Regions from separate parts of the Kitasatospora sp. NPDC004289 genome, predicted to be linked through region 1. Evidence: predicted binding sites of a transcription regulator. Region 1 holds the regulator's gene; each other region holds the start of a gene.
The links. The regulator HrcA, encoded in region 1, represses chaperone genes, less so after heat shock. The targets are predictions, from matches to a motif close to TTNGCACTCNGNNNNNCNGAGTGCNAA.
Positions count from the first base shown of each region.

Region 2: a site for HrcA is predicted at 2,480-2,506, ahead of groES (co-chaperone GroES). Genes of this name have one in related genera too.
Region 3: a site for HrcA is predicted at 4,376-4,402, ahead of groL (chaperonin GroEL). Genes of this name have one in related genera too.

Region 1 covers NZ_JBSGEL010000059.1:18,219-25,488, reverse strand. Annotated here, with positions in the region: gene dnaJ (molecular chaperone DnaJ) at 1-955, opposite strand, end outside; gene hrcA (heat-inducible transcriptional repressor HrcA) at 1,039-2,070, opposite strand; gene htpX (zinc metalloprotease HtpX) at 2,276-3,190, shown strand; gene pspAB (PspA-associated protein PspAB) at 3,208-3,792, shown strand; gene ACWEPF_RS30440 (DUF4440 domain-containing protein) at 3,805-4,266, opposite strand; gene ACWEPF_RS30435 (GNAT family N-acetyltransferase) at 4,312-4,989, opposite strand; gene ACWEPF_RS30430 (DUF2785 domain-containing protein) at 5,045-5,779, shown strand; gene ACWEPF_RS30425 (DUF3097 domain-containing protein) at 5,810-6,649, shown strand; gene ACWEPF_RS30420 (glycosyltransferase 87 family protein) at 6,637-7,270, opposite strand, start outside.
Region 2 covers NZ_JBSGEL010000027.1:75,671-82,940, reverse strand. Annotated here, with positions in the region: gene ACWEPF_RS20010 (LysR family transcriptional regulator) at 1-25, opposite strand, end outside; gene groL (chaperonin GroEL) at 306-1,934, opposite strand; gene groES (co-chaperone GroES) at 2,031-2,336, opposite strand; gene ACWEPF_RS19995 (class I SAM-dependent methyltransferase) at 2,742-3,920, shown strand; gene ACWEPF_RS19990 (polysaccharide deacetylase family protein) at 3,896-4,759, opposite strand; gene tsaD (tRNA (adenosine(37)-N6)-threonylcarbamoyltransferase complex transferase subunit TsaD) at 4,813-5,892, opposite strand; gene rimI (ribosomal protein S18-alanine N-acetyltransferase) at 5,885-6,391, opposite strand; gene tsaB (tRNA (adenosine(37)-N6)-threonylcarbamoyltransferase complex dimerization subunit type 1 TsaB) at 6,388-7,035, opposite strand.
Region 3 covers NZ_JBSGEL010000032.1:85,985-93,254, forward strand. Annotated here, with positions in the region: gene ACWEPF_RS22335 (alpha,alpha-trehalose-phosphate synthase (UDP-forming)) at 1-525, opposite strand, end outside; gene ACWEPF_RS22340 (glucosyl-3-phosphoglycerate synthase) at 591-1,571, opposite strand; SAM riboswitch class I at 1,749-1,886, shown strand; gene thrC (threonine synthase) at 1,904-3,184, shown strand; gene ACWEPF_RS22350 (ubiquitin-like small modifier protein 1) at 3,216-3,494, shown strand; gene ACWEPF_RS22355 (cold-shock protein) at 4,030-4,233, shown strand; gene groL (chaperonin GroEL) at 4,559-6,181, shown strand; gene ACWEPF_RS22365 (hypothetical protein) at 6,368-6,724, shown strand; gene ACWEPF_RS22370 (DUF4031 domain-containing protein) at 6,721-6,999, shown strand; gene ACWEPF_RS22375 (HD domain-containing protein) at 7,027-7,270, opposite strand, start outside.

The DNA.
Region 1 (7,270 bases):
GCAGGTGGGTGATGCCCCGACCGTGCAGCGGGATCGACTGGCCGGACTGGGTGCCGGGCCGGATGTCGACCTCCTCCAGCCCGTCCAGGGTCTGCAGCGGCACCTGGGTGCCGAGCGCGGCCGCCGTCATCGGGATGGTGACGGTGCAGTGCAGGTCGTCCCCGCGCCGCTGGAAGACCGCGTGGCTGGTCTCGGCGATCTCGACGTAGAGGTCACCGGCGGGGCCGCCGCCGGGGCCGACCTCGCCCTCGCCGGCCAGCTGGATCCGGGTGCCGTTGTCCACACCGGCCGGGATCTTGACCGTCAGGGTGCGGCGGGCGCGGACCCGGCCGTCGCCGGCGCACTCGGGGCACGGGGTCGGCACGACGGTGCCGAAGCCCTGGCACTGCGGGCAGGGGCGGGAGGTCATGACCTGGCCCAGGAAGGACCGGGTGACCTGGGAGACCTCGCCCTTGCCGCGACACATGTCACAGGTCTGCGCCGAGGTGCCGGGGGCCGCGCCCTCACCGTTGCAGGTGGTGCAGGTGACGGCGGTGTCGACCTGGAGCTCCTTGGTGGTGCCGAAGGCGGCCTCCTCCAGGGTGATCTCCAGGCGGATCATCGCGTCCTGGCCGCGCCGGGTGCGCGAGCGCGGGCCGCGCTGGCCCGAGGCCGCACCGAAGAACGCGTCCATGATGTCGGAGAAGCCGAAGCCCGCCGCGCCCGCGCCGAAGCCGCCGGCCCCGCCACCGCCGTTGGGCGAGAGCGGGTCGCCGCCGAGGTCGTAGACCTGGCGCTTGGCCGGGTCTGAGAGCACCTCGTAGGCGGCGTTGATCTCCTTGAACCGCTCCTGCGTCTTGGGGTCCGGGTTGACGTCCGGGTGCAGTTCGCGGGCGAGGCGCCGGAACGCCTTCTTGATCTCGTCCTGCCCCGCATCCCGTCGGACGCCGAGTACCGCGTAGTAGTCCGTGGCCACCAAATGCTCCGCTTGTTCCGCCTCTAGAAGTGCTGCGACTGGTCCTGAACAGTGCTGATCTTCGAGCTGTTCCTACGACTCGCCTACGACTCGGCCAGGATCTGGCCCACGTACCGCGCCACCGCTCGCACCGCCCCCATTGTGCCCGGGTAGTCCATCCGGGTCGGTCCGATCACGCCCAGCTTCGCGACACTCTGATCGCCCGAACCGTAACCGACCGAGACCACCGAGGTGGAATTGAGGCCCTCGTAGGCGTTCTCGTGGCCGATCCGGACCGTCATCCCCGCGTCCGCCGTCTCACCCAGGAGACGGAGCAGGACGACCTGCTCCTCCAGGGCCTCCAGCACCGGCTGGATGGTGAGCGGGAAGTCATGGCCGAAGCGGGTCAGGTTGGCCGTGCCGGCCAGCATGATCCGCTCCTCGTTCTGCTCCGCCAGGGTCTCGAACAGGGTGGCCAGCACGGTGGAGACCGTCGGCCGGTCGGCGGGCTCGAAGGTGGACGGGAGGTCCTCCAGCAGGCCCGGGACCTCCGGCAGCGGCCGGCCCACCGCCTGGGCGTTGAGCCGGGAGCGCAGGTCCGCCAGGACCGTCTCGCCGACCGCGCCCGGGCAGTCCACCATCCGCTGCTCGACCCGGCCGGTGTTGGTGATCAGGACCAGCATCACCTTGGCCGGGGCCAGTGCCACCAGCTCGACGTGACGGACCGTCGAACGGCTCAGCGAGGGGTACTGGACCACCGCGACCTGCCTGGTCAGCTGCGCCAGCAGCCGGACCGTGCGGGCCACCGTGTCGTCCAGGTCCACCGCGCCGTCCAGGAAGTGCCGGATGGCCCGGCGCTCCGGGGAGCTCATCGGCTTGACCTCGGCCAGCCGGTCCACGAACAGCCGGTACCCCTTGTCGGTGGGGATCCGGCCCGCACTGGTGTGCGGCTGGTGGATGTAGCCGTCCTCCTCCAGGGCCGCCATGTCGTTGCGCACGGTGGCCGGGGAGACGCCGAGGTTGTGCCGCTCGACCAGGGCCTTGGAGCCCACCGGCTCCTCCGTCCCGACGTAGTCCTGGACGATGGCGCGCAGCACCGCGAGCTTGCGGTCGTCCAACGGCCGCTCGCCGTACATGGCACCCACCTCCCTCTCGGCCAGGCCCGCTGGCACTCAGACGGGCAGAGTGCCAGGGCAGTACCAGCCAGTGTAAGGCCCATGGGTGACGGCAGGAACGGGGCGCTCAGGTGATCCTCGTTGCTCCGTCAGTTGGGCCTCGCCCCGGGGGCGGTCCGGTAGTGGCAGCATCGAAAGCGGACATACCGGGATACAAGGAGCAGACATGTCATCAGGACGGCGCACCCGCTTCGCCCCGGACCGAGGTCTGACGGGCCGGATGGTCACCACCATGTTCGTCATCGGGCTGCTGTACGTGGGCTTCACCGGGGTGCTGATCGTGCTGCTCCGCGGGGCCTGGCCGCTGGTGGTGCTGATCTCCGGCGGGCTCTTCGTGGCGCAGTTCTGGTTCAGCGACCGGATCACCCAGCGCGCCATGGGCGCCCGCGAGGTCACCCCCGAGGAGTACCCGCAGCTCCACGGCACGGTGGACCGGCTCTGCGCCCTGGCCGACATGCCCAAGCCCCGGGTGGCGGTCACCGACACCGACATGCCCAACGCCTTCGCCACCGGCCGCAACCCGCAGAACGCGGTGGTCTGCGTCACCACCGGCCTGCTGCGACGGCTGGAGCCCGAGGAGCTGGAGGGCGTGCTCGCCCACGAGCTCTCGCACGTCGCCCACCGGGACGTCGCGGTGATGACCATCGCCGGCTTCCTCGGCGTGCTGGCCGGGGTGATCACCCGGATCGCGCTCTACGGCGGCTTCCTGAACGGGCGCGGCAGCAAGGACAACAACGCCGCCATCGCGATGATCCTGATCCCCCTGGTCAGCATGGTGGTCTACGCGGCCAGCTTCCTGCTCACCCGCCTGCTCTCCCGCTACCGCGAGCTGGCCGCCGACCGCGCCGCCGCCCAGCTCACCGGCCGCCCCAGCGCACTGGCCTCCGCCCTCACCAAGGTCACCGGCCAGATCTCGGCCATCCCCACCGAGGACCTGCGCCGGGCGCAGCCGTACAACGCCTTCTACTTCGCACCCGCGCTGAGCGCCCGGGAGACGGCGAGTCAGCTGATGTCCACCCACCCGTCGCTGGAGCAGCGGCTCGACCAGCTCGGGCGGATCTCCGCCGAACTCGGCCGCTGAGGGGAGCCGCACGCGCCATGGGATTCCTCGACTCGCTCTTCGGCCGCAGCAAGCCCGTCCGCCCGGACCTGGACCAGCTGTTCGCCGTCCCCTCCGCCGCCCTCACCCTGGAGGCGGGCGCCGGCTTCCGCCCGACCGGCCTCGGCTCGGTCTGCTTCGCCGCCGTCGAAGGCGGCGCCTTCGGTGAGGTGACCCGCCAGGTCACCGCCCTGCTCGACGCCGACACCGGCCGCGGCGGCACCCCGGTCGAGGCCTCCCGGGACTCCTACGGCTACTCCTGGCTGCTGGCCCGGCACGCCCCCGAGGAGCTCCCCGAACTGGTCAACGACCTGCACGCGGTCAACGGCGAGCTGGAGGCCAACGGCTTCGGGCCCCAACTGCTGTGCTCCATCGTCTCGTTCCGCGACGGCGCCGACCGGCCGCTCGGGCTGGTCTACCTCTACAAGCGCGGCACCTTCTACCCCTTCGCCCCGCTGGCGGGCGGAGTGGAACGGCGCGACAACGCACTGGAGCTCCAGGTGAAGGCGCTGCTCGCCGACGACCTCAAGGTGGAGCCGGAGCTCAACCGCTGGTTCCCCGTCTGGGGAGCACCCGGGCTGTGACGGGGCGTCGGCTCAGGGACGGTCGTACCAGGAGAAGGCGGTGATCCTCCAACCGTCCCGGGGCGTGCGGACGAACTGCATCGTCTTGGTGCCCGTGCCCTCGTACACGGCGCCGTCGAGGAAGCCCGACTTGGCGTACTCGCCGAAGCGACAGGCGATGTCGCCGGCGATGTCGGTGCGCTCGCTGGTCTCCCACTCGTGGAACTCGGTCAGGCGGCCGTTCGCGAGCAACTCCTCGCGGGGAGCGACGAACTCCTCGACGGAGTAGACGGTGTACCTCGGCCCGGTCACCACGATCACCCCGCCCGGCACCATCAACCGGCGGATCCGCCCGACGTCGGCGGGCTTGCCGTCCCGGTTGTCGAAGGCGCCGAAGAACTCGGCGGTCAGGGCGTCGATCTCGCGCTTGGCTCCGTCGCCGGGGGCCGCGCCGTTCGAGGCCGTGTCGTTGGAGGCCGCGTCGTTCGAAGACATGCCCGGACAGTAACAGTGCAATGGCACCGAGCGGGAGGGGTCCGGTCAGCCCAGTGCCCGGCACCTGCGGACGTGGTCCGCCCCGTGCCGGTACCAGGCGGCGGCGACCTCCCGGCCGTTCGGAAGGACGTGCCGGGCCGGGCCCTCGGCCGGGACGAACCCGGCGGCCTCCAGCGTCCGGAGGCCCGCCCGGTTGGTGACGGCGGTCCCGGCCCGGACGGTGGCGAGGCCGAAGTGACGGTGCGCCAGGTCGGTGACCGCCGCCGCGACTTCGGCCCCGAAGCCCCGGTACCGGTAGTCCGGAGCCAGCCACCCGCCGATCTCCCGGGCCTCCAGGTTCAGGGAGGCCATCCCCGCGTAGCGCCGGTCCTTCCGGTGCACCACCGTCAGCAGGCCGACGAGGCCGGCGGTCAGCGGGGTCGGCCGACGCAGCCCGGGGTTCAACCGACGGCGCTGCTCCGCCGTGAAACGGCCGTTCCCCAGCCGCAGCAGGTCGGCGACCAGCTCCTCGGTGTACGCCTCGTCCCGCACCAGACCGAGCTGCTCCCGGGCCTCCTCGTCCGCGCTCATGGCGTCCAGCACGATCACGTCGAGCACGGTCCGCGGCGTGTAGAGGTCGAAGTGCCCCGTCCTGATCCAGTGCCGCCCGTCACCGCAGCCCCGTCCCGGTACGCGACGCAGCGCCCAACTCCCGGTCATCCCCAGCCCCCCGATCCGGTGCACGACGGCCCGGACCCTACCGCACCCGTCCGAACACCGCGCCGTACCCTGACGGCCCATGAGATCCGACCTTCCGGGCCTGCTGCGCGCCCTCCGCTCCCCCGATCCGGCCGTCCGGGACGACCACGCCTACGTCCGGCTGGCGGAGCTGGTCCCCGGCCTGGAGGAGGCCGAGCGGTCCCGGCTCGGGGACGAGCTGGCCGGGTGGTTCGGCGATCCCGAGGTGCACGTGCGGAGCTTCGCCGCGCTGGTGCTGGCCCGGCTGGTGGAGGCCGGTGCCCACCGGGCGGAGTGGGTGGAGGAGTTCGCGCGCTGGTACCCCGCGGAGCCCGACCTGCGCGGGTACGACGCCGGGCTCGGCTGGCTGCACGCCGCCGCGCACGGGGCGGACCTGCTGGCCGCCTTCGGCCGGCACCCGGCGGTGGAGCCCGCGCCGCTGCTGGAGCTGGGGGCGCGGCGGCTGCTGGCGCCGACGGGGCAGGTCTTCGACTCCATGGAGGACGACCGGATCGGCTGTGCGCTCGGGGTGGTGCTGACCCGGGCGGAGCTGACGGAGCGTGAGTCGGTGGGGTGGCTGGACCTGGTGGCCGAGGAGTTCGGCCGGGGAGAGCCCGGGCCGATGCCGCCGTTCGCGTCGAACACCCTCCGCACCCTCCGGGTGGTCTACCTGCTGGCGGACCGCGGGGTGCGGCCGCGCGGGCACCAGGGGGAGCCGCTGATGCTCCGTCACCGGGCGGCGGTGCGGGAGGCGGTGGCCGGCGTGCTGAGGATCGCGGCACCGTATGCGGGGTGACGGGCGGGGGCGGCTCGTAGACTCCGGGGAATGCGGAGCAAGGAGTACGGACCCGACCTGACCCCGCCGTGGAAGCGGCAGCAGCCGGCGCCCGAGGTGGCGGCGGAGCGCGACCTGGTGGTGGAGGAGGCGGCCACCGGGTACTGCGGGGCGGTGGTGCGGTGCGAGAAGACCGCGGAGGGGTTCACCGTCACGCTGGAGGACCGGTTCGGGAAGCAGCGGGTCTTCCCGATGGTGCCGCGCGGCTTCCTGCTGGAGGGCCGGGTGGTCACCCTGGTCCGGCCGGTGGCGGCCAGGACCGGGCCGCCGCAGGGGCCGGGACGGACCGCCTCGGGCTCGGTGGCGGTGCCGGGGGCTCGGGCCCGGGTGGCCCGGGAGTCGCGGATCTACGTGGAGGGGCGGCACGACGCCGAACTGGTCGAGCGGGTCTGGGGCGACGACCTGCGGATCGAGGGCGTGGTGGTGGAGTACCTGGAGGGCGTCGACGACCTCCCGGCCATCGTCGCGGAGTTCGGCCCGGGGCCCGGGCGGCGGCTCGGGGTGCTGGTCGACCACCTGCTGCCGGGGACCAAGGAGCACCGGATCGCTCAGCAGGTGACCGGGGCCGACGTCCTGGTGGTCGGCCACCCGTACATCGACGTCTGGGCGGCGGTGAAGCCGTCCAGCGTGGGCATCCCCGGCTGGCCGGAGGTGCCGCGCGGGGAGGAGTGGAAGCTCGGGGTCTGCCGTCGGCTGGGCTGGCCGGAGGACACCCCGGCGGCCTGGAAGCGGATCCTGGCCTCGGTGAACTCCTTCCGCGACCTCGACCCGGCGCTGCTGGGCCGGGTCGAGGAGCTGATCGACTTCGTGACGGCGGGTCAGGAGGGCTGAGCCGCCCGGCTGTCGGCACGAGCCCCCACGGGGCGGCGGTCGGCGCGGTCGGTGCGGTCGGCAGCTACGGTGCGGTTGGTGACGAAGAGCCGGGGCCAGAGGTACAGCACCACCGGGTAAACCGCGTAGCCGATCCTGGTCGCCGGCGAGAGCAGGATCGCCAGCAGCAGCCCGAGCGCCAGCCGACCGGCCGCCGCCGTCACGTCACGCGGCGGCCGGACCACCAGGGAGACCCCGACGGCCACTGCGCTCAACCCGATCAGCACCACCGCGACCGCCTTGCCGTGCTCGGGCAGCAGCGTGACCAGCAACTGCCCGAGCAGCGGGCTGGCGGCGGTGGAGGTGGTGCCGCTCAGGCCGAACGGGTAGAGCAGCACGCTCTGCCGGAAGGCCTCCGGATCGACCACCAGCACCGGTACCACCGCGACCAGCGCGACCGCCCCGGCGGCCGCGGTGAACCGCAGCGCCGCGCGGCGCCCGGACCGGACCGCGAGGAGCACCAGCAGCACCGGCACGGCCGGCCAGGCCGTCCACTTCAACGCCGCCGCCAGACCGGCGACCACCCCGGCCCGGCCGGCCTCGCCGCGCTGGGCGAAGGCCAGGGCCAGGCAGAGCAGCGCG
Region 2 (7,270 bases), on a different contig from region 1:
CGCGCAGGTGGCGGGCCTCGATCATGACTCCGTTATAAGCGATCCTTTGGGCAAACACCCAACCGCGCAGCTCGCAACGTGGGCCCGGCAGGGCAGCGACCCAGGGGCGCGAGGAACTGCGCGAACCGGAAGGCGGACCGGCGTGAGATCGGGGCACGCGAGCCAGTTGCACGCGCTGCCGTTCCCCCGCGCGCAGTTCCCCGCGCCCCTGACCGCCCTCCGGGCGGCCCGGGCGGCCCGGGAAGAACGCCGGAGGCCCGGCTCCCCCGCAGGGGAACCGGGCCTCCGGTCGGGCTGACGGTGCGTCAGTGGGAGTGGCCGTGGCCGCCGTGGCTGTGGCCGGCCGGCTCCTCGTCGGCCGGCTTCTCCACCACGAGGGTCTCGGTGGTGAGGAGCAGCGAGGCGATGGAGGCGGCGTTCTCCAGGGCGGAACGGGTGACCTTGACCGGGTCGATGACGCCGGCCTTCACCAGGTCGCCGTACTCGCCGGTGGCGGCGTTGTAGCCCTGGCCGGCCTCCAGCTCGGCGACCTTCGAGGTGATGACGTAGCCCTCGAGGCCGGCGTTCTGGGCGATCCAGCGCAGCGGCTCGGCGAGCGCCTTGCGGACGACGGCGACACCGGTCGCCTCGTCGCCGGAGAGGCCGAGGCCGTCCTCCAGGACCTTGGCGGCGTGCACCAGCGAGGCGCCACCACCGGCGACGATGCCCTCCTCGACCGCGGCGCGGGTCGCGGAGATGGCGTCCTCCAGACGGTGCTTGCGCTCCTTGAGCTCGACCTCGGTGGCAGCGCCGACCTTGATCACGCAGACGCCGCCGGCCAGCTTGGCCAGGCGCTCCTGCAGCTTCTCGCGGTCCCAGTCCGAGTCGGTGTTGGCGATCTCGGCCTTGATCTGGGCGACGCGGCCCGCGACGGCGTCCGAGTCACCGGCGCCGTCGACGACCGTGGTGTCGTCCTTGGTGATGGTGACGCGGCGGGCGGTGCCCAGCACGTCCAGACCGGCCTGGTCGAGCTTGAGGCCGACCTCCTCGGAGATGACGGTGGCACCGGTCAGGGTGGCCAGGTCGCCGAGGATCGCCTTGCGGCGGTCGCCGAAGCCGGGGGCCTTCACCGCGACGGCGTTGAAGGTGCCGCGGATCTTGTTGACGACCAGGGTGGAGAGCGCCTCGCCGTCCACGTCCTCGGCGATGATCAGCAGCGGCTTGGAGGCACCGCCCTGAAGGATCTTCTCCAGCAGCGGGAGCAGCTCCTGGATGGAGGAGATCTTGCCCTGGTTGATCAGGATGTACGGGTCCTCGAGGACCGCCTCCTGACGCTCCGCGTCGGTGACGAAGTACGGCGACAGGTAGCCCTTGTCGAACTGCATGCCCTCGGTGAAGTCCAGCTCCACGCCGAAGGTGTTCGACTCCTCGACGGTGATGACGCCGTCCTTGCCGACCTTGTCGATCGCCTCGGCGATCAGGTCGCCGACCTGCTGGTCCTGGGCGGACAGGGACGCGACGGCGGCCACGTCCTCCTTGCCCTCGATCTCGCGGGCGATGGAGAGCAGGTGCTCGGAGACGGCGGCGACGGCCTTGTCGATGCCCTTCTTCAGGGCGGCCGGGCCGGCGCCGGCGGCGACGTTGCGCAGACCCTCGTTGACCAGGGCCTGGGCCAGCACGGTGGCGGTGGTGGTGCCGTCACCCGCGACGTCGTTGGTCTTGGTGGCCACCTCCTTGACCAGCTGGGCGCCGAGGTTCTCGTACGGGTCGTCCAGCTCGACCTCACGGGCGATGGTGACGCCGTCGTTGGTGATGGTCGGCGCGCCGAACTTCTTGTCGATGACGACGTTGCGGCCCTTGGGGCCGATGGTCACCTTCACCGTGTCGGCCAGCTTGTTGACACCGCGCTCGAGCGAGCGGCGGGCGTCCTCGTCGAACTGCAGGATCTTCGCCATGGTTCCGTTTCCTCTGGGGATCTACTGACTGCGGGAGCCAACAACCGCGCCCCGGCCGCTGTCTGACGACACGTGACCGGGGCGGGCTGGAACGACTTACTTCTCGATGATGGCGAGAACGTCGCGGGCCGAGAGGACGAGGTACTCCTCGCCCTGGTACTTCACCTCGGTGCCGCCGTACTTGGAGTACAGAACGATGTCGCCGACCGCGACATCGAGCGGAAGACGCTGGCCATCCTCGAAGCGACCCGGGCCGACGGCCAGGACGACGCCCTCCTGGGGCTTCTCCTTGGCGGTGTCCGGGATAACCAGGCCGGAGGCCGTGGTGGTCTCGGCGTCGAGCGGCTGGACCACGATGCGGTCCTCGAGCGGCTTGATGGCAACCTTGCTGCTGGCGGTCACGTCCGAGCTCCCCTTCGGAGATTACGGGGTTGTTCTACAGGTAGGTGGCGATGTGCACGCGCCCGCCGTCGCGGGGGTCGGACACGCTCCATCGCGTTAGCACTCACCCGGTGGGGAGTGCCAGGAACGACCATAGGCCGCGGTTAGCACTCAGTCAACCAGAGTGCCAACGCCGCGCGTGGCGCCCCGGCGCCCCGGGGCCCCGCAGGGGCCCTCAGGGGCGCGGGGAACTGCGCGAGACGGAAGGCACCGACCTGATCGCCGGGTACGGACAACCACCTGCAAGTGAGCGCCCGCGCCCGGCCACCGGCGCGCACCTTCCGCTTCGCGCAGTTCCTCGCGCCCCTGATGGCCCCTGCGGGGCCACAGGCGTGCCCACCCTGCGGGAGCGGCGAGAATGGCCCCGTGGAGATCGACGCGTTCAAGGCCCTGTTGACCGATCAGGGCCAGGCCCTGCTGGCCGAGTTGCGGGAGTTCAAGCCCGGCGAGGAGCTGGCGCTGGCCACCCGGCTGCGCAAGGAGCACCCGGCCGAGCTGGTGACCGCCGCGATCGGTCAGGCGCACCTGCGCCAGCGCGCCCGCGCGAAGTTCGGCACCGACGCCGACGCCATGTACTTCACCCCCAACGGAGTCGAGCAGGCCACCCGCCGCAGCGTCGCCGAGTGGCGCGCCGGCCGCTTCGCGGCCCTCGGCGTGCGCCGCCTCGCGGACCTCTGCTGCGGGATCGGTGGCGACGCGATCGCCCTCGCCCGGGCCGGGGTGCACGTGCTCGCCGTCGACCGCGACCCGCTGACCTGCGCCGTCGCCACCGCCAACGCCGCCGCCCTCGGCCTCACCGAGCTCGTCGAGGTCCGCGAGGCCGACGTCACCGAGGTGGACGTCGCCGGCTACGACGCGGTCTTCACCGATCCGGCCCGCCGGACCGCCCGGGGCCGGGTGTTCGACCCGGAGGCGTACTCGCCGCCGCTGTCCTGGGCGGTCGAGGCGGCCCGCCGCACCCCGTACGGGGCGCTCAAGGTGGCCCCGGGCATCCCGCACGAGCTGGTGCCGGAGGGCGCCGAGGCGGAGTGGGTCTCGGACCACGGCGAGGTCAAGGAGGCCGTCCTCTGGTTCGGCACCGGCGCCACCGCCCCGCACCGGGCCACCCTCCTCCCCGGCCCGCACTCGCTGACGGGCGGTCACCTCCCGGACCCGGAGGCGGGTCCGGTCGGCCGCTACCTCTACGAGCCGGACGGCGCGGTGATCCGCGCCCACCAGGTGGCCGAGGTCGCCGAGCAGGTCGGGGGCCGGCTGATCGACCCCAGGATCGCGTACGTCACCTCCGACCGGCTGGTCAGCACCCCCTACGCCCACGCCTACGAGCTCACCGACGTGCTGCCCTACAACGTCAAGAAGCTCAAGGCCCTGCTGAAGGAGCGCCGGGTCGGCACCGTGGTCATCAAGAAGCGCGGCGTCTCCGTCACGCCCGAGGAGCTCCGCAAGCAGCTCAGGCCCAGCGGTCCGAACGAGCTGACGGTCATCCTCGCCCGGACCGACCACGGCCCGCTCATGATGCTCGGTCAGCCCGCCGGCGCCGCAATGTAGTCCTCCAGCCGGGCCACCGCGAAGCCCTGCTCCTGGATCCGGCGCAGCATCTCGGCGAACATCTCGGTCATCGTCTCGCCCTTGAGGTCCTTCGGGCCGCGGAAGTGCGCCAGCACGATGTCGCCGGGCTTCAGTTTCTTGTCGGCGGCCTGGTACTGCATGTCGTGGATCTGCATCGACTCGCGCCAGAGCACGATGGCGCGCGGCCCGCACTGCTGCACCGAGGCGTTGAGCTGCGGGGTGTGCGCGCCGTCCCCGTACGGCGGGCGGAACAGCAGCGGGGCCTTGCCGTACTGCTGGGTGAGCGCGGCCTGGGCGTCGCAGACCTCGGACTTCTGCTTCTCCGGCGAGACCTTGCTCAGCTGGGCGTGGTCCGTGGTGTGGTTGTGGATCTGGTTGCCCAGCTCCTGGAGCGGCTTGAAGTAGCCGTAGTCGTCCTTGACGATGTTCTTGGTCAGGAACATCGAGACGGGCACCTTGAGGTCCCGGATCATCTCGACGAACTTCGGGTCCTTCTCGGCCCCGTCGTCGATCGTCACGAAGACGACCTTGTCCTTGGTCGGCACCTCGGAGAAGACCGGCACCGGGCCGCTCGCGGTCAGCTTCACCGGCTTGTCGGCCGGGGCCGGCGGGGCGGCGGGCAGCGGCTTGATCCCCCACTTGGCCCAGGCGTCCGCGGAGGCCACCGGGCTGCCGCCCACCGCCGGCTGACTCTCCTTCACCTGCGGCCGGGCACTGCTGGGAGCGGGCGGCGCGGGGCTGGACGGCGCCGTCGTCCCGCTCCCGCAGCCGGCCACCAGCAGCAGGGTCAGCGCCGCCACCCCGTACGTCCTCTTCACCGTGCTCCCCGTCGTCGTGCGCTCCCAGCGAACTCCCAGGAACACTACCGGGGTCAGCGCAGCGCTTCGTGCGCCGCCGCGTGCAGATCGGTGTGCGGGACGGAGACCTCGGTCACGGGCAGCGAGGAGTCCGCGGAGAGTTCGAGGGCCGAGGGGGCACGGTTGCGCCAGACCATCTCGGCGCCGAGCGCCGCGACCATCGCGCCGTTGTCGGTGCACAGGCCCGGGCGGGGCACCCGGAGCACGATGCCGGCCTTGTCGCAGCGCTGCTGGGCCATCTCGCGCAGCCGCGAGTTGGCCGCCACGCCGCCGCCGATCATCAGGTGGTCGACGCCCTGGGCCTTGCAGGCCTTGACGGCCTTGCGGGTCAGCACGTCGGTGACCGCCTCCTGGAAGGACGCGGCCACGTCGGCCACCGGCACCTCCTCGCCGGCCCGGCGCTTGGCCTCCACCCAGCGGGCCACCGCGGTCTTCAGGCCGGAGAACGAGAAGTCGAACTCCGGGTCCTTCGGACCGCTCAGCCCGCGCGGGAAGTTGATCGCCTTCGGGTCGCCCTCGCGGGCCATCCGGTCCACCACCGGGCCGCCGGGGAAGCCCAGGCCGAGCACCCGGGCCACCTTGTCGAAGGCCTCGCCGGCCGCGTCGTCGATGGTCGCGCCGAGCGGGCGGACGTCGGTGGTGATGTCCTCGCTGAGCAGCAGCGAGGAGTGCCCGCCGGAGACCAGCAGCGCCATGGTGGGCTGCGGCAGCCGGCCGTGCTCCAGCTGGTCCACGCAGATGTGCGAGGCCAGGTGGTTCACCCCGTACAGCGGCTTGTCCAGCGCCCAGGCGAAGGCCTTCGCCGCGGAGACGCCGACCAGCAGCGCACCGGCCAGGCCGGGCCCGGCGGTGACGGCGATGCCGTCCAGGTCGGTGCCCTTGATCCCGGCGGTGTCCAGCGCGCGCTGGATGGTCGGGACCATCGCCTCCAGGTGTGCCCGGCTGGCGATCTCCGGCACCACGCCGCCGAAGCGGGCGTGGTCGTTGACGCTGGAGGCGACCGCGTCGGCCAGCAGGGTGGTGCCCCGGACGATGCCGACGCCGGTCTCGTCGCAGGAGGTCTCGATGCCGAGGACCAACGGTTCGTCAGCCATGCTGCCGCTCTTTCGGGTTGTCGAGGCGCGGGTCGTCCAGACCCGGGTCGTCGAGGCGCATCACCAGCGCGTCCACGTTGGCGGGCTGGTAGTAGCCGCGCCGGATGCCGACGGGTTCGAAGCCGTGCCGCTCGTACAGCCGCTGGGCGCCGAGGTTGTCCACCCGCACCTCCAGCAGCAGCTCGGTACAGCCCCGGCGGGCCGACTCGTCGATCAGGTCGGTGAGCAGCCGGGCGCCCAGCCCGGCCCCCTGGTGGCCCGGGGCCACCGCGATGGTCTGCACGTCGCCCTCGACGCCGATCGCCATCAGCCCGGCGTAGCCCACCAGCGCGCCGTCGAGCTCCGCCACCGTGTAGTGCCGGGTGCCCTCCGGACCGGTGTCGGCCAGCTCGGACCAGAACATGCCGCGCGACCAGGCGTCCTCCGGGAAGAGCTCCTGCTCCAGCGCGATCACCGGCTCGATGTCCCACCAGCGCATCGGCCGCAGCCGCACGCTCATGCCGGGAGCACCGCCTTGTAGCCCGCGGGGACCTGGGCGTCCGGGCGGCGCAGGTACAGCGGCACGTTCGGCAGCAGCTCGCGGCCGGCCGCCAGCTCCTTGACGGCGAAGTCGGCCAGCGCACCCGCCGAGACGTGCTCGGGCGCGGCGGCGGCCGGGAAGGTCTTGGGGTACAGCAGCGCACCGGCGCCGAACGACACCTGGTGCGGCGTCAGATCCGCCGGGCGGCTGACGTCCGGGCCCTCGGTGCGGCGCTTGTCGCCGTCGTACGAGGCCCAGTAGACCTCCTTGCGGCGGGCGTCGGTCGCCACCGTGAACGGGGCGCCGTCGTTCTCGGCCTGGTGCGCGATCGCGTCGAGCGTGCAGACGCCGTGGACCGGCAGGCCCAGCGCGTGGCCGAGCGTCGCGGCGGTGACCAGGCCGACCCGCAGGCCGGTGTACGGGCCGGGGCCGACGCCGACGGCGATGGCGGTCAGCGCGTGCTTGTCCACCCCGGCGTCGCGCAGCACCCGGTCGATCGACGGCAGCAGCAGCTCCCCGTGCCGTCGGGCGTCCACCTGATGGGCCTCGGCGAGGATCCGCTCCCCGTCGTGGACGGCGGCGGTGACGGCAGGGGTCGCGGTGTCGAAGGCAAGCAGCAGCACGCCCCCAAGATTACGGCCTCTTCCGCAGGCACCCGGCCATCGGCTCTTCAGGGGCGCGGGGCTCCGCCGCGTGGGCGCGAAGCGGCTCGGTGGCCACCCCGGGGGCGCGAGGCTCTGCTGATGTGCGGCTCCGCCGCGTGAGCGCGAATCGGAAGACACCGACCCGTCTGCCGGGCGCGGACAGCCACGTGCAACTGAGCCCCCGTACCCGGCGATCAGGTCAGCGCCTCCCGCC
Region 3 (7,270 bases), on a different contig from region 1:
CAGGGCGGGGGCGAGCGAGAGGTGGTAGTCCTGCACCAGGACCGCGGCGTCCGGTGCGGCCTCGGCGGCCAGGGCCTCGGCGAAGGCGGTGTTGTAGGCCCGGTAGGAGTCCCACTCGCGGCGGAAGCGGTCGTCGAAGACCGGTGCCACCGGGGTCTCGTACAGCAGGTGGTGGACGAACCAGAGGGTGGAGTTGGCCACCCCGTTGTACGCCCGGGCGAAGGTGCCGGGGTCGATGTCGAGCATCCGGACGGCCTGACCGCCGACCTGGTGCCCGGCCAGGTCGAGCCGGCCGTCGGGGGCCTGCCGGGCGGCGGTGCGGTCCGCCTCGGAGAGGGCGGCGCACACCCAGACGGCGGACGGGTCGTCGATCGCGGAGAGCCCGGAGACCAGCCCGCCGCCGCCTCTGCGCAGCGTCAGCGAACCGTCGTCCTCGGCGGTGAAGGACACCGGCCCCCGGTTGGAGGCCACCAGGATGGGGGCGGCCCCGGTCTGATTCGAACGTTCGGTCGCGAGATCGGCCATGTCACCAACCTTGCCTCGCACCCCCGGGGGCAAACCAGTCGGCACACGGGGCGCATGCGGGGGGCTCACCGTCGGTGGTACTCCGGCACGGTCACCATCGGCGGCCGCTCCAGTGCGCCGACCGGATGGGTGTGGGCGGTGAACTCCCGGCTGGCCGGATCCCGGGTGAACTGGGTGAGCAGCGGACGGACCAGGTCCTGCGTGCTCTTCAGCCGGTCGGTCCGGTCCAGCCGCTCCAGCGCGGTGCGGTAGATCGTCGCCGCCATCCGCCCGAGTGCCTGGCCGTCCTGGTGCCGGTGGTGCCGCACCCCGACGTCCACCTGGGCCAGCGCGTCCAGCCCGGCCAGCTCCAGCGCGTCCACCAGCAGGCCGAGCTCCACCCCGTAGCCGGTGGGGAAGGGCAGCCGCTCCAGCAGGGACCGGCGGGCCGCGTACTCGCCGCCCAAGGGCTGGACGAATCCGGCCAGTTGGGGCCAGTGGAGGTTCAGCAGGGGGCGCGCCACCAGCTCGGTGACCCGCCCGCCGCCGGCCGGGACGACGGCCCCGTCGGTCTCCAGGGGCCGGTCGTACATCGCCTTCACCAGGTGGATCGACGGGTCGGTCAGCAGCGGCCCGACGATCCCGGAGACGAAGGCCGGGTCGAACTCGCGCAGGTCCGCGTCCACGAAGCAGACGATCTCCCCGGAGGTGGCCAGCAGCGAGCGCCAGAGCACCTCGCCCTTGCCCGCCACCGCCGGCAGCCGGGGCAGCACCTCGTCCCGGTGCACCACCCGGGCGCCGGCCTCCGCCGCGATCCGGGCCGTGCCGTCGGCCGAGCCGGAGTCCACCACCACCAGCTCGTCCACCAGCGGCAGACGCTCCATCAGCTCGCGGCGGATCACCCGGACGATCCCGCCGACGGTCGACTCCTCGTCCAGGGCCGGCAGCACCACGCTGATCGTCCCGGCCGGCCCCGCCGCCTGCTTGGCCGCCAGCAGTGCCTCCAACGGCCGGTCGCCGGCGCTCCAGGAGCGCTGGCACAGCCAGTCGGACACCTCCGGCAGCAACTCCTCGGCAGGGTCGGACGGCTGAGGCTGGTCGGGCACTGTCTCGTCTCCTCGCGCTTCGCATCTCGTACCTCGGACGGCCGGTTCCCGCTCCGGCGCCTTCGGATACAGTCTTCGTACTGCGGTCAGACCTTCGCACGTCGGGGTCGGCCGGAGAGCAGGACCACAACTTCACAGAGCTCATCCAGAGGGACTGAGGGAACGGCCCGTTGACGTCCCGGCAACCTTCTCGCGCGATCAGGCCCATCTGCGGCCACGGCGGGACAGGTGCCAATTCCGGCCTGTGGCGCGACCGCGTCACGGGGAAGATGAGGAGAGAGGCCTCCGCCACCATGGCTACCGCTGTTTCCGCCGCACCCACCGTCGACCTCGGGCCCGCCGACCAGCTGTCCTGTCGCGAGTGCGGCACCAAGTTCCCGCTCGGCCCCAGCTTCGCCTGCCTCGAGTGCTTCGGCCCGCTGGAGATCGCCTACGACTTCGGCTCCGCGGACGCCGAGGCGCTGCGCAAGCGGATCGAGGCCGGCCCGGCCTCCATCTGGCGCTACGCCCCGCTGCTGCCCGTCCCGGCCGACGTGGCCTCCAAGCCCAACCTCAACCCGGGCTGGACCCCGCTGGTGAAGGCCGACAACCTCGGCCGCGAGCTCGGCTTCACCGCCCAGCTGCACGTCAAGGACGACTCGGGCAACCCGACCCACTCCTTCAAGGACCGCGTGGTGGCCTGCGCCATCGAGGCGGCGCGCGCGTTCAACTTCACCACCCTGTCCTGCTCCTCCACCGGCAACCTGGCCGGTGCGGTGGGCGCGGCGGCGGCCCGGGCCGGCTTCAAGTCCTGCGTGTTCATCCCGCACGACCTGGAGCAGGGCAAGGTCGTGATGGCCGGTGTCTACGGCGGCGAGCTGGTCGGCATCGAGGGCAACTACGACGACGTGAACCGCTTCTGCTCCGAGCTGATCGGCGACCCGGCCGGCGAGGGCTGGGGCTTCGTCAACGTCAACCTCCGCCCGTACTACGGCGAGGGCTCCAAGACCCTGGCGTACGAGATCTGCGAGCAGCTCGGCTGGCGCCTGCCGGAGCAGATCGTCATCCCGATCGCCTCGGGCTCCCAGCTCACCAAGATCGACAAGGGTCTGCAGGAGCTGATCAAGCTCGGCCTGGTCGAGGACCGGCCCTACAAGATCTTCGGCGCCCAGGCCGAGGGCTGCTCCCCGGTCTCCGCCGCCTTCAAGGCCGGCCGCGACGTGATCAAGCCGGTCAAGCCCGACACCATCGCCAAGTCGCTGGCGATCGGCAACCCGGCCGACGGCCCGTACGTGCTGGACATCGCCCGCCGCACCGGCGGCGCGGTGGAGGACGTCACCGACGCCGAGGTGGTCGAGGCCATCAAGCTGCTGGCCCGCACCGAGGGCATCTTCGCCGAGACCGCGGGCGGCGTGACCATCGGCGTGCTGAAGAAGCTGGTGGAGACCGGGCAGCTCGACCCGGCCAAGGAGACCGTGGCGATCAACACCGGCGACGGCCTGAAGACCCTGGACGCCGTCTCCGACGCCGGTCTGACCGCCACCATCCGCCCGACCCTGGAGTCCTTCCGGGCCGCCGGCCTCGCCTCCGCCTGATCCCCTTCAGTTCCGTTCTAGGAGTTCCCCCATGAGCGCCACCGTCCGCATCCCGACCATCCTGCGCACCTACACCGGCGGCGCCGCCGAGGTGGCCGCCGAGGGCGCCACCCTGGCCGCCGTGATCGCCGACCTGGACGCCAACCACCCCGGCATCGCCGCCCGGGTGCTGGACGACGCCGGCAAGCTGCGCCGCTTCGTGAACGTCTACGTGAACGACGACGACGTGCGCTTCGCCGAGGGCCTGGAGACCGAGATCAAGGACGGCACCAGCATCTCGATCATTCCGGCCGTGGCCGGGGGCTGCTGAACCGGCTGCTCCGCAGTACGGCGCAATCGACGGGCCGTCACCGCGACCGGAACGAATGATTCCGGTTATTCGGTGGCGGCCCGCCGCATGTCGCGGTGAATTTCCGTCAGGTGCCAGGGGGTAGAGTGCGGAGTCGGATCGGAGGTTTCGAATCCCGTCCGGCGGTACGGCTGAGTCGTGCACGCAGGGCCCGTCCGTCGGTTGAGACGTCGGGCGCCCGCGGTGGGACGGGAACTGTCAGGCCAGCGTCAGGAATCTGACAGCGTCTCATCCCGATTGGTCCGCTATGCCCGGAGCGAATTGCCGCTCCGTGAGGCTTTCCTCCCGTCACATCCCTTTCGTCACACGGTGAATTCGGCGAAGTTGACCCTGTTGCAGAGGGCGTCTGTCCGGATACATTCAGCGGCGGTCGGCGCGTTCAAGCAATGACCGCGGCTACGCCCAGGGGGGGTTCCCTCGGGCGTGTGCCGGTACAGACCTGGGTCCGCATCCTGTGGACCCGCGAAGGGCCAGCACAGCACAAGGGGAGTTCGGAATGGCTCAGGGCACCGTCAAGTGGTTCAACGCGGAGAAGGGCTACGGCTTCATCGCGGTCGACGGTGGTGCGGACGTGTTCGTCCACTACAGCGCGATCCAGATGGACGGCTACCGCACCCTCGAGGAGGGCCAGCGGGTCGAGTTCGAGATCTCCCAGGGGCAGAAGGGCCCGCAGGCGGACATGGTCCGCGCGGCGGTCTGACCTTCCGCACCTGCGGACCTCGGCTCGGCTTCGGGCTGGCAGTCTCCACGCTTCGCCGGCAGGCCCGTACGACACCACGTCGTACGGGCCTGTCGTCGTGTGCGCGCGGGCCCGCGGCGCGGGTGTCCGTATCACGATTGGGCTTGCACTCGATACCCGAGAGTGCTAATCATTGGCGTTAGCACTCACAGCATGAGAGTGACAACGGACCGGGTCGGTGAGGCCCCCGGGAGCGGTAGGGGACAAGACCCCCGCACACCAGGGCCGTCCGTCGCGGGCGCCCTCCGGTCCGGCGCAGTCGACGTGTCCTGGAGGACCACTTCCGATGGCCAAGATCATCGCTTTTGACGAGGAAGCTCGCCGCGGACTCGAGCGCGGCATGAACCAGCTTGCCGACGCCGTCAAGGTGACGCTGGGCCCCAAGGGCCGCAACGTCGTCCTTGAGAAGAAGTGGGGCGCCCCCACGATCACCAACGACGGTGTCTCCATCGCCAAGGAGATCGAGCTCGAGGACCCGTACGAGAAGATCGGCGCGGAGCTCGTCAAGGAGGTCGCCAAGAAGACCGACGACGTCGCGGGTGACGGCACCACCACCGCCACCGTGCTCGCCCAGGCGCTCGTCCGCGAGGGTCTGCGCAACGTCGCCGCCGGCGCCAACCCGATGGCCCTGAAGCGCGGCATCGAGAAGGCCGTCCAGGCTGTCTCCGACCAGCTGCTGGCCCAGGCCAAGGACGTGGAGACCAAGGAGCAGATCGCCTCCACCGCCTCCATCTCCGCCGCCGACACCCAGATCGGCGAGCTCATCGCCGAGGCGATGGACAAGGTCGGCAAGGAAGGCGTCATCACCGTCGAGGAGAGCAACACCTTCGGTCTGGAGCTCGAGCTCACCGAGGGCATGCGCTTCGACAAGGGCTACATCTCCGCCTACTTCGCCACCGACCTGGAGCGGATGGAGTCCTCCTTCGAGGACCCGTACATCCTGATCGCCAACTCCAAGATCGGCTCGGTCAAGGACCTGCTCCCGCTGCTGGAGAAGGTCATGCAGAGCGGCAAGCCGCTCGTCATCATCGCCGAGGACGTCGAGGGCGAGGCCCTGTCGACCCTGGTCGTGAACAAGATCCGTGGCACCTTCAAGTCCGTCGCCGTCAAGGCCCCGGGCTTCGGTGACCGCCGCAAGGCCATGCTCGGCGACATCGCCATCCTCACCGGTGGCACCGTCATCTCCGAGGAGGTCGGCCTCAAGCTGGAGAACGCCGGTCTCGACCTGCTGGGCACCGCCCGCAAGGTGGTCATCACCAAGGACGAGACCACCATCGTCGACGGTGGCGGCGACAGCGACCAGGTCGCCGGCCGCGTGAACCAGATCCGCGCCGAGATCGAGAACTCCGACTCGGACTACGACCGCGAGAAGCTCCAGGAGCGCCTGGCCAAGCTCGCCGGTGGCGTCGCCGTCATCAAGGCCGGCGCCGCGACCGAGGTCGAGCTCAAGGAGCGCAAGCACCGCATCGAGGACGCCGTCCGCAACGCGAAGGCCGCCGTCGAGGAGGGCATCGTCGCCGGTGGTGGCGTCGCGCTGCTGCAGGCCGGTGTCGCCTTCGACAAGCTGGAGCTGACCGGCGACGAGGCCACCGGTGCCAACATCGTGCGCGTCGCGCTCGAGGCCCCGATCAAGCAGATCGCCACCAACGCCGGCCTCGAGGGTGGCGTCGTCGTGGAGAAGGTCCGCAACCTCGAGTCCGGTTGGGGCCTCAACGCCGCGACCAACGAGTACGTCGACCTGATCGCCGCCGGCATCATCGACCCGGCCAAGGTCACCCGCTCCGCCCTCCAGAACGCCGCCTCCATCGCGGCGCTCTTCCTCACCACCGAGGCCGTCATCGCCGACAAGCCGGAGAAGGCCGCCGCGGCCGCCGGCGGCGGCATGCCGGGCGGTGACATGGACTTCTGATCCTCCCGAGGATCGGCAAGCTCCGGAACGTCCGTCAGGGCGGCCTCCCCTCACCGGGGAGGCCGCCCTGCGGCGTTTCACCGTCCGGGGGGACCGCGGCGGCGGCCGGACCGACCTGACGGAGAGCCGCCCGGTCACTCGCCCGGTCCGGTTCCTGCGGCGGGTGGGGGAGGGGACAATGGGGGGATGAGTTCCGATGGCATCGAGAGTGCGCTGCACGCGGCGCGGGCGTTGATCCTGGCCGATCTGACGGCGCGTGACGTGGCCGATCCGCAGGTGGTGTCGCTGGTCGAGGAGGTGCTCACCAAGCGGCGGTGGTGGGTGGAGCAGTGGCCGGACGGGGTGGAGTACCTGGCGGGGCTGGTGGCGCAGGACGTGCAGGACGCGCTGCTGGAGGGGTACGGGCGGTGGCCGGTGTGCCGGTCGTGCGCGGCCGAGGGGGATCCGCACGCGCTGGGCGTGGAGCCGGAGTTGGGGCCGGAGCCGCACTGGGTGTGCGGCAAGGAGGGCGTGGCGGTGGCCCCGGTGGGGTCGCTGACGTGATCCTGGTCGATCCGCCCACCTGGCCGGGGCACGGGAAGTACTGGTCGCACCTGGTGAGCGACGTCTCGTACGCGGAGCTGCACGCCTTCGCGGAGCGGCTGGGTGCCCCTGCGAGGGGCTTCGAGCGGGACCACTACGACATCCCGGCGCACTGGTACGAGAAGGCGGTGGCGCTCGGCGCGGAGCCGGTCGGCAGCAAGGAGCTGGTCGCCCGCCTCAGCGCGGCGGGCCTGCGCCGCCGCAAGGCGGACGTCCGGGGCCCGCGCCCGGCCTGACGGCCCGTCGGACCGGCCGGCCCGGGGTCAGCCGCCGAGCAGCAGCAGTTCGCCCCCGAGGTTGCGGCGGGCGGCGGCGTCGTAGCGTTCGCGGGCCTCGGGGGTGCGGTAGAGCGCGGGCAGGTCGAGGAGTTGGCGCAGGATCGCCGCCCGGCCGGCCCGGAAGGCGTCCTCGGGGACGAAGGCGTACTCCTCGCGGACGGCGGCCGCGTAGGCGGCGTACTGCTCGGGGGTGCCGCCGAGCACCGCGAGGTCGGCGTCGCAGAGGACC